Regions from separate parts of the Dongia sp. P2_B8 genome, predicted to be linked through region 2. Evidence: predicted binding sites of a transcription regulator. Region 2 holds the regulator's gene; each other region holds the start of a gene.
The links. The regulator PhoB, encoded in region 2, activates phosphate uptake and scavenging genes when phosphate is short. The targets are predictions, from matches to a motif close to TNTCATAAAACTGTCA.

Region 1: AC1DWZ_RS14660 (RNA degradosome polyphosphate kinase) is a predicted target of PhoB. The motif match lies at 1,583-1,598, and genes of this name have one in related genera.
Region 3: AC1DWZ_RS07165 (PstS family phosphate ABC transporter substrate-binding protein) is a predicted target of PhoB. The motif match lies at 2,176-2,191, and genes of this name have one in related genera.

Annotation. Positions count from the first base shown of each region.
Region 1 covers NZ_JBFUDM010000004.1:187,723-190,998, forward strand. The annotation lists gene AC1DWZ_RS14660 (RNA degradosome polyphosphate kinase) at 1-1,442, opposite strand, end outside; gene AC1DWZ_RS14665 (SixA phosphatase family protein) at 1,601-2,122, shown strand; gene AC1DWZ_RS14670 (CYTH and CHAD domain-containing protein) at 2,123-3,276, opposite strand, start outside.
Region 2 covers NZ_JBFUDM010000007.1:199,004-202,279, reverse strand. The annotation lists gene pstA (phosphate ABC transporter permease PstA) at 1-27, shown strand, start outside; gene pstB (phosphate ABC transporter ATP-binding protein PstB) at 34-810, shown strand; gene phoU (phosphate signaling complex protein PhoU) at 821-1,537, shown strand; gene phoB (phosphate regulon transcriptional regulator PhoB) at 1,518-2,279, shown strand; gene AC1DWZ_RS19575 (CHASE2 domain-containing protein) at 2,442-3,276, opposite strand, start outside.
Region 3 covers NZ_JBFUDM010000002.1:491,149-494,424, reverse strand. The annotation lists gene AC1DWZ_RS07175 (LysR family transcriptional regulator) at 1-130, opposite strand, end outside; gene AC1DWZ_RS07170 (sulfite exporter TauE/SafE family protein) at 258-1,022, shown strand; gene AC1DWZ_RS07165 (PstS family phosphate ABC transporter substrate-binding protein) at 1,088-2,110, opposite strand; gene AC1DWZ_RS07160 (HD domain-containing protein) at 2,324-2,902, opposite strand; gene AC1DWZ_RS07155 (TauD/TfdA family dioxygenase) at 2,921-3,276, opposite strand, start outside.

The DNA of each region.
Region 1 (3,276 bases), on a different contig from region 2:
GTGAAGAAGCTGAGATCGGTATAGACCTTCGCCGTAATCGGATGATAGTTGCCAGTACCAAAATGCACATAGGTCTTGAGGCCGCCACCTTCGCGCCGCATCACCATCGATACCTTGGCATGCGTCTTCAACGCCACGAAGCCATACACAACCTGCACGCCGGCACGCTCCAGATCACGCGCCCAGCGGATGTTGGCGGCTTCGTCAAAGCGAGCTTTCAACTCGACCAGCGCCGTAACCGATTTGCCGGCTTCTGCGGCCTCGATCAGTGCTTTGACAATGGGGCTGTCGTCGCTGGTGCGATAGAGCGTCTGCTTGATCGCGACCACGTTCGGGTCACGCGCCGCCTGCAGCACAAACTGCACGACGACGTCGAAACTTTCATAGGGGTGATGGACAACAATGTCCTTGGTGCGGATGGCAGCAAAACAATCGCCACCCATTTCGCGGATTCGTTCCGGAAAGCGCGGATTGAACGGCTGGAATTTGAGATCCGGTCGGTCGCCGATCAATTGTGAGGTAGCGCCGAGGCCAAGCAGGCCATCCAGCACGAACACGTCTTCCCTGTCGACGTCGAGTTCGTCGATGATGAAGGAGAGCAATTCCTCTGGCATCTCGGAATTGACCTTGAGGCGAATGACCAGGCCGCGACGCCGCCGCTTCAGCGCCGATTCATAGTGCCGCACCAGATCTTCGGCTTCTTCGAGGATTTCGATTTCGCTGTCCCGGATAAGGCGGAAATAACCATTGCTGATCACCTCGAAGCCCGGAAACAGCCGGTCGAGATAAAGCCCCACCACCGCTTCCAGAGTCAGGAAGCGGACATTGTAGGGGTCCTTGCCCGGCAGGCGGATAAAGCGCGGCAACAGGTTGGGCAGCATGATGAGCGCCCGCATCGGCTTGCCGTCGCTCAACTGCCGCAGTTCCAACACGACCGAAAAACCGAGATTAGGAATGAAGGGAAACGGGTGCGCCGGGTCGACCGCCATCGGCGTCAAGACGGGGAAAATCTGATCCATGAAATGGTTGTCGAGCCATTCCTTTTCAGCCCCCGTCACTTCCGAGGGTTCGACCACCGAAATTCCGTTGTCGCGCAGATCATCGCGCAGATTGCGCCAATGCTCCTGCTGCGCACGCATTAACTCGCCGGAACGCTGATTGATCGCCGCCAGCTGCTGCACTGGCGTCAGGCCGTCAGCAGAGATGACATTGACATGTGCCCGCTCCTGCCCGCGCAGGCCAGCGACGCGTACCATGTAGAATTCATCGAGATTGTTGGCGGAGATCGACAGGAACCGCACCCGCTCAAGCAGCGGATGGGTCTTATTGCCGGTTTCTTCCAGCACCCGTTCGTTAAAGGCCAGCCACGAAAGTTCGCGGTTGATGAAGCGGTTCAGCGCATCCGGCTGATATTTCGGTTCGACCAATTGTGCATCGTCCACGGGCAACTTCCTGCGTTTATCCGACCCTGCTCTACACCCCGCATCCGGCCCGCGCCCGAACCGGCGCTGGCTAAAGACGGCCACCTCGCTTACAGTATAGAACACTCGAATGGTGGTGGGTATTCCTTATAAATCAATTACTTCAATTTGATGACAGAATGAAGACACTGATCCTGATGCGTCACGCTAAATCGGCCTGGGACGCTGGCCAAGTGGCCGATCACGACCGCACATTGTCGTCCCGGGGACGCGAAACCGCCCCATTGATGGGGGCGTGGATGGCCGCGCAGAAACTAAGGCCGGACATGGTTCTCTGTTCCACGGCGACGCGGGTGGTCGAGACCTTGGCGCTGCTGCGTCCGACCCTGCCCGACAATGTCGATGTGAAAGAAAAGGAAGCCCTCTATATGGCTCTGCCGCGAGAAATCCTGGCGGTCATCTCCAAGATCAAGGACAAGGTCGATACCTTGCTGGTGCTCGGCCACAACCCAGGCATCGGCAGCCTGGCCCATTGGCTGGCTGGCCAGGGTGACAAGCGGGCGTTGGAGCGCATGCGTGACAAGTTCCCCACCGCTGGGATCGCCGTCATAGATTTTGATATTGCCGCCTGGCGTGAATTGGATGGCGAACAGGGCAACCTGCGTCAATTCATGACGCCCAAGGATCTCGCCAAGGCCTAATCAATCCTCGGCCCAGAATTTCTTCTGAGCCCGGAAGCCCTCCCAGGTTGCCCGAAATCCTGCCAAATCCTGGCTGATGCGCCGCGACTGCCAACCCAGCACGACACCTTGGAGGAGATTGATGTCGGCAGCGCCGAGGCCGCGCTCGCTTGCCAACCGGCCGATCAATTCGACCAGCAGATGCCGTCCGACCACGGCATCGTTCAGTGAGCCAAGATGATCCTGAATGGCCCCGAGATGCAGGAGATATTTGTCGGTCCGTTTGGCGCGGTAGAGCGAGGCGAAGGCCTGGGCACCATAGCGCATTTTCTTGGCCAGTAGGCGCAGGCGGTGGAGTTCCACTTCCGACAGTTCAGCGTGTTCCCCACCCAATCTCACCAGACGCTTATGTGCCTTGCCCAGCCATTCGTCGGCAAACTCGCGTACCGGGCGGTCGAGCCCGAACTGCGCCACGGCGCTGCGACCGCGCCAATCATCGGCCAGCAGCAGGCGATAGATCTGCAAGAGCATGACGGCATAACGCGGATTGTCGAGGGCTTGATGGGCCCGGCGACGCGCTTCCGCACGCGCCGCTTTGGCAACATTCAGCAGCGGGCCGACAGCAGTCTGTCCCAACAGGCGCGCCTGCATCGGCACCAACGTCTCGGCAATCAAGACATCAAGATCGCGGGCAGGACCGAATTGCCGCTGCAGCCAGCGAAGGTCGATCGACATCGCCGCATGGGCGCCATCGTCGATCAGTTCACGATAGGCACCGATGGTGGCGCGAAAGCGGCGAATGGCGACACGAAACTGATGGATGGCTTCGTCATCCTCGCTCTCGTGGATTGCCGCCTCGTTAGCGCGCAGCTGATCGAGGCAACTGCGGACGATGGCCCCAAAGGCGTCCCCGGCCGTGCCCTTGCGGGCAAGTTCGAGCGGTTCCGCCCGAACCGGCTCGGCCTTGAAGCCATCAGCCAGCGCATAGCCACGCGCAGCCTTGGTCGCCAGGCCGAGGCGCGCTGGTACATCCTCCACCAGACGTTCCGCGCAATGGAACAGGTCGACCGGCTGCCCGGACTTTAGTTCCAACTCGATTTCGGCAATCGGCGCTCGCAGGTGCTTGGCCTGGGCCGATTTGGTATCGATGCTGCCGATATCCAGCGCAACCTCGA
Region 2 (3,276 bases):
CGCCGCAAATTCGAGCGGCGCTGGTAGGATCTCATGAACGCAATCTCTCCCACACTCGCGAAGATGCATGGCCGCAAGGTGACCGTGCATTACGGTTCCAAGCAGGCGCTGTTCGACGTCGATCTCGACGTGCCGGAACGCATGGTGACGGCACTGATCGGCCCGTCGGGTTGCGGCAAATCGACTTTCCTGCGCTGCCTCAACCGCATGAATGACGTTATCGACGGCTGCAAGGTGGGTGGCGAGATCACCCTCGACGGCCAGGACATTTACGACCAGAAGCTCGACGTCGTGATGCTGCGGGCGCGCATCGGTATGGTGTTCCAGAAGCCGAACCCGTTCCCGAAATCGATCTACGACAATGTGGCTTACGGGCCGCGCATCCACGGCATGGCCGGGACCAAGGGCGAACTCGACGAAATCGTGCGGGGTAGCCTGGAGAAGGCCGGCCTCTGGAAAGAGGTCAAGGAGCGCCTGGACCAGCCGGGAACCGGCCTTTCGGGCGGTCAGCAGCAGCGCCTGTGCATCGCCCGCGCCATTGCCGTCAGCCCGGAAGTCATCCTGATGGATGAGCCCTGCTCGGCCCTCGACCCTATCGCCACGGCCAAGATCGAGGAGCTGATTGACGAGCTTCGCGAGAATTTCACCATCGTCATCGTCACCCATTCCATGCAGCAGGCCGCCCGGGTCAGCCAAAAGACCGCATTTTTTCATCTCGGACAATTGATCGAATGGGGCGATACTGAACAGATCTTCACCAGCCCGAAGGACGAACGGACCCAGGGCTATATCACCGGCCGGTTCGGCTGAGGAGCAATTGATGATGCCGCAAAAAGCCCCCGACCATATCGTCAAGAGCTTCGACGAAGAATTGCGCCGCCTGCGCGAGCAGATCCTGGCCATGGGCGGTCGTGCCGAAGCGCAGTTGGCCGATGCCATCAATGCGCTGGCCAAGCGCGACTCCGACAAGGCTGTTCGTGTCATCGAAAGCGATAAAGGGATCGACGCCATCGAAATGACGGTGGCGCAGGACTCGCTCAAGATCCTGGCACTTCGTCAGCCGATGGCCAAGGATCTGCGCGAGGTTGTGGCGGCGATCAAGATCTCGTCCGATATCGAGCGCATCGGCGACTATGCCAAGAACATCGCCAAGCGTACCCTGCAACTGAACCAGCAGGCACCTTTGAAGCCCACGGGCTCGATCCCGCGCATGGGCGACCTTGCTATCAAGCTGATCAATGCGGTCCTCTCGGCCTATGCCAATGACGATGCGGAAGGGCTGATTGCTGCCTGGCGCTCGGACGAGAGCATCGACGAGATGTATAACTCGCTGTTCCGCGAACTTCTCACCTACATGATGGAAGATCCGCGCAATATCGGTGCCTCGACCCATCTGCTGTTCATCGCCAAGAACATCGAACGGATTGGCGATCACGCCACCAACATCGCCGAAACGGTGCACTTCCTGGTCCATGGCAAACCCATCGACGAGACGCGCCCCAAGGGAGATACGACCAATGTTGCGATCAATGGCTGAACGCCCCCGCCGGGCGGATGCGCCCCGGGGCGAGGTTACGACCGACCAGCGCGCCAAACCGGTGGTGCTGGTGGTCGAGGACGAGCCGGCCTTGCTCACGCTCCTCAAATACAATCTTGAAGCCGAAGGCTACCGGGTCGTTGAAGCGACCAACGGTGAAGATGCGCTGGTCAAGGCTCGGGAAGAAACGCCCGACCTCATCCTCCTAGATTGGATGCTGCCGCTGGTCTCCGGCATCGAAGTCTGCCGACAGATCCGTCGTACGCCGGACCTGAAATCCGCAGCCATCATCATGCTGACCGCCAAGGGCGAGGAAGCCGACAAAATCCGGGGCCTGGAAACCGGCGCCGATGATTACGTGACGAAGCCGTTCAGCCCCTCCGAGCTGATGGCGCGGGCCAAGGCAGCGCTTCGCCGGGCCCGGCCGCAATCGGGCGAAGAGAACCTCATCTATGCCGATCTCGAGATGGATCTCGCGACCCACCGGGTGCGCCGCGACAATCGCGACCTGCATCTGGGGCCGACGGAGTTCCGCCTGCTGAAATTCCTCATGGAAAATCAGGGCCGCGTCTTCTCGCGCGAGCAATTGCTGGACCATGTCTGGGGCCGCGACATCTATGTCGAACCGAGGACGGTCGACGTCCATATCCGCCGCTTGCGCAAGGCGATCAACATCGACGGCATGCCGGATCTTATCCGCACCGTGCGGTCGGCCGGCTACGCGCTCGATATCGAGGATTGAGTTGCTGACCGCGGCTCGTCTGCCATGTCTAACGAGCTCTTCTCATTTTACCCGTCATCCCCGGGCTTGACCCGGGGATCAAGATCAGCCGCCTAGCCGTCGCAGGCAGATCCCCGGGTCAAGCCCGGGGATGACGACAGAAAGTGTGGCTTCGATCTGTCCTTACCCGCCCTTGGTCGTCGCCACATAAACACCGTCCCAATCCTCGGGCGGCGGGGCCGCGATGAACTGGGCGATGCGGGCTTCATACATGTCGTAGAATCTGGCGAGGTGGTCTGGGGCCGCCTCGCGCGCCAGCGCCAGCGCTGCCTTGGCTGCCGACCAGGCCTGTCCGCGATAAGCCGCCAGCATCGCATCATGGGCACCTTTGAGCCCAAGGAAGCTATTGGTCTTGGCCACACTCTCATCGCCGAGGCCGGTAAAGATGCGCACCGGCACGTTCTTGCCCTTGACCCGCACTTGATCGAGTTCCAGCAGCGCGAAATCCGGGACGGTGGCGGCGGTTTCTTCACCAATCACCAGATCGACAAAATAGGCCGGTGACAGGCTTTCCAAGCGCGACGCAGTATTCACGGTATCGCCCAGCACCGAATAGTCGAAGCGCTGGTCGGACCCCATGTTGCCGACGCAACAGATGCCGGAATTGAGGCCCATGCCGATCTTGATCTCGATCAGCTTGTCACCGGTACGGGCGGATTCCGCGGCAAAAAGCTGATTGATACGGACAAGTTCGGCGCGCATGTCATAAGCGGCGAGGATGGCCATGCGGCCATGCGGCTCGACATCAATGGGCGCATTCCAGAACGCCATGATGCAATCGCCGATATATTTGTCGATGGTGCCCTGGCGGTTTTGAATGACCCGCGTCATGGGCGTGAGAAAGCTGTTGATGACGGTGGTCAGGCGCTGGGGGTCCAACCCCTCCGAAAGCTTGGTGAAGCCGCGAATATCGCTAAACATCACGGTGAGTTCACGCAGCTCGCCGCCCAATTTCAGC
Region 3 (3,276 bases), on a different contig from region 2:
ATTCGAGAACGCGCAGGCGCCGGGCGACCGTCGTCGGGTCGATGCCGAGCTGCCTTGCCGCGGCGGCATGGGACCCGCTGCGCGCCACAGCCAGGATGTAGCGAAGATCGTTCCAGTCTATAGCCTGCATATTTGCAGTATGAACCGGCATTTTTACCATGAGAAGCTGGAATTATGCCGGTCTATCCTGGCACTGTTCGTCGGGCAGGAAACCATTGCCCGTTTGCCGCGCCCTTTACCACCGGAGCTATGCCCGCATGCTCGATTTTCTCACCGCCGGCCTGAGCCAGGGAGAGCTTCTCTGCCTGACGATCGCGGCCACCCTTGCCGGGCTCGCGCGTGGCTTTTCCGGTTTTGGCGCCGCTCTCATTTTCATGCCGCTCGCCAGCACCGCCATCGGCCCTCGCATGGCGGCGCCGCTGCTTCTGGCCATCGATTCGGTCATGGCACTTGGTCTCATCCCCAATGCCTGGCGGCGCGCCGACAAGCGCGCCATCGGCATCATGGCGGCGGGTGCGATGATCGGCATTCCTCTGGGCACGCTGGTGCTCACCTTGGCCGATCCTATTCTTGTCAGATGGTCGATCGCCCTGGTGGTCGCACTGCTTTTGCTGCTGCTCGTGTCCGGCTGGCGCTATCGCGGGGAACCGACGGCGCTCCTCACCATGGGGGTCGGTGGCCTATCCGGCCTGTTCGGCGGTGCGGCGCAAATCGGCGGCCCGCCCGTGATGGCCTATTGGCTTGGCGGGACGCTGCCCATCGATCGCGTCCGCGCCAACATCGTCATCTATTTTGTCTGTTCCACGGTGATCACGATCGTGAGCTATCTCTCGGGCGGCTTGATCACGCTGCCCGTCCTCTCCCTGGCATTGATGAGCGCGCCGTTTTACGGGGCTGGCATTTATGCGGGGTCATATCTCTTCGGTCGCACCAATGAGACGGTCTTTCGTTTTCTGTCCTATGCACTGATTGCCATAGCGGCCCTCATCAGCCTGCCGATCCTCGATCCGATCCTGCGCTGATAACGAAAAACCCTCCCCCGCTATCGGCGAGGGAGGGTTCTTTGCTGCGCCTGAGCGCAGGTTGCTTACATCATCGGCGTGAGGTTGCCAGCGTCCTGCTGGACCTTTTTGAGCTTCTCGGCCGGGAAGGGGATCATGCCCTTGTCGGCGAGATAACCTTCTTCACCGGCGGCCTTGTCGCTGGTGAATTCGCTGATGAATTCACGGATGCCCGGAACCTGGCCTTCATGCTGGTTCTTCACGTAGAAGTACAGCGTGCGCGAGATTTCGTACTTGCCGTCGACGATGTTCTCAAAGGTCGGCTCGACACCGTCCATGACACTGCCCTGGAGCTTGTCTTCGTTCTGCTCAAGGTAGGAGTAGCCGAAGATGCCGACCGCGGCCGGGTTGGCTTCAAGCTTCTGGACGATCAGGTTGTCGTTTTCACCGGCATCGATATAGGCGCCGTCTTCACGGATCGAGCCGCATGCGCCCTTCTTGGCTTTGTCATCTTTGATAGCATCGATTTCGGGAACACCTTTGCAACCATTATCCATCACCAGTTCGATGAAGGCATCGCGGGTGCCGGAGGTCGGCGGCGGGCCAAGTACTTCGATCTTGTCAGCGGCCAGTGCCGGGTTGACGTCTTTCCAGGTCTTGTAGGGGTTGGCGACGAGCTTGCCACCGACCGGGACTTCCTTGGCCAGGGCCAGCCAGACGTCCTTCACCGAAAGCTCGTAGCGGCTATGTTGCTTCGAATTGGCTAACGCAATGCCGTCATAACCAACCGGCACTTCGGTGATCGAGGTGACGCCGTTGGCCTTGCAGGTTTCGATTTCGCTGTCTTTGATCTTGCGGCTGGCATTGGCGATGTCGGGGGTGTCTTCGCCAACGCCGGCGCAGAACAATTTGATGCCGCCGCCGGTACCGGTCGATTCAACGATCGGGGTCTTGAACTTGCCGGCCTTGCCGAATTCCTCGGCGACCGCGGTCGAGAACGGATAAACGGTCGACGAACCGACGATGTGCAGCTGGTCGCGAGCCTGGGCAGCGCCGGCGGTCAGGATGACGATGCCGGAAGCTGCGAGGGCGAGAGAGATTCGTTTCATGGCAGAAACCTTTTTTGGGTGAAACCAAGCAGCGCCGTTATTAGGTCGCTTCCATGACAGCCGGTTTTCGTTTTTATGACAGTTGAGTGACGGTGCCGGCGCAAACGCACGGTTCGCCTGAGCTTTTCGCCCTATCCTGCCGCATCCCAATGAAAAGCTTCGCCTTATTACGGACCGTGACCCTTTGGTGTCACGGTCCCGACTTCACCGATTTTACGCCGCCACCTTCACATAGCGCGGGTCATGGGCCTTGCGGCCGAAGATTTCCCGTACCAAAGGCTCCCAATAGCTGAGCGGCTTGGTGGCGTAATCGGGGTCGAACGAGGCCTGGTCCCAGCTTTCACAGAAGCGGTCGCAGGCGCCGTACCAGGCATGACCGCGGAATTCATCGCGGGCATTCCGGTTGCCGCCCAGATGATGGGCGTAATAGTACATTTGGAAGATGCCGTGCTTCTCGATAACCCAGGTCACCTCCGCCCGCACATAGGGACGGATGAGGCCGGCGGCGATTTCGGCATGGTTATAGGGTGCAAGCTCATCGCCGATATCGTGGATGAGGGCTGCAGCCACCATTTCCGGATCCGCGCCATCGGCTTCGGCACGTGTTGCCGATTGCAGGGAATGCTCGAGCCGGCTCACCTTATAGCCTTCCAGCGAATGATCGAGGCGCGCGAGGGATTCCATGACGCGGTTTGGCAGCCCCACGGCAAAGTCACGCTCCGATTTATCCAGCATCAGATAATCGTCGCGGGTGCCGTCCTTCATCTGCAGGAAACTGACCGTCTTGCCCATGCTCTTCACTCCCTCATTCTATTCGGCGGCCAGCGCGTGCTGGATGCCCTGGCGCTGCAGCACCCGGTAGAGGCTGCGCGGTCCATCGCTGTCGATGTAGCAGCCTTGCAGATGGCGGATGCCTTCCTGCGTGTCGAAAGACGTGCGGCCATGCAACAGGCGGCGATTGTCGAACATGACCAGATCGCCATCATCAAGCCGGAAGCGGATCTCGAATTCCGCAGCTTTCAACAGGCTGTCGAGATGGCGCCTGGCATCGTAGAAGGCCTGCAGCTCGGCGGCCGGCAGCAACGGCGAGAAATCGAGGCGCGGGCTGAAATGCACGGCCTGGAACACCCCATTCTCGTCGAGCTTCAGATGCGGGGCCCAAGCGA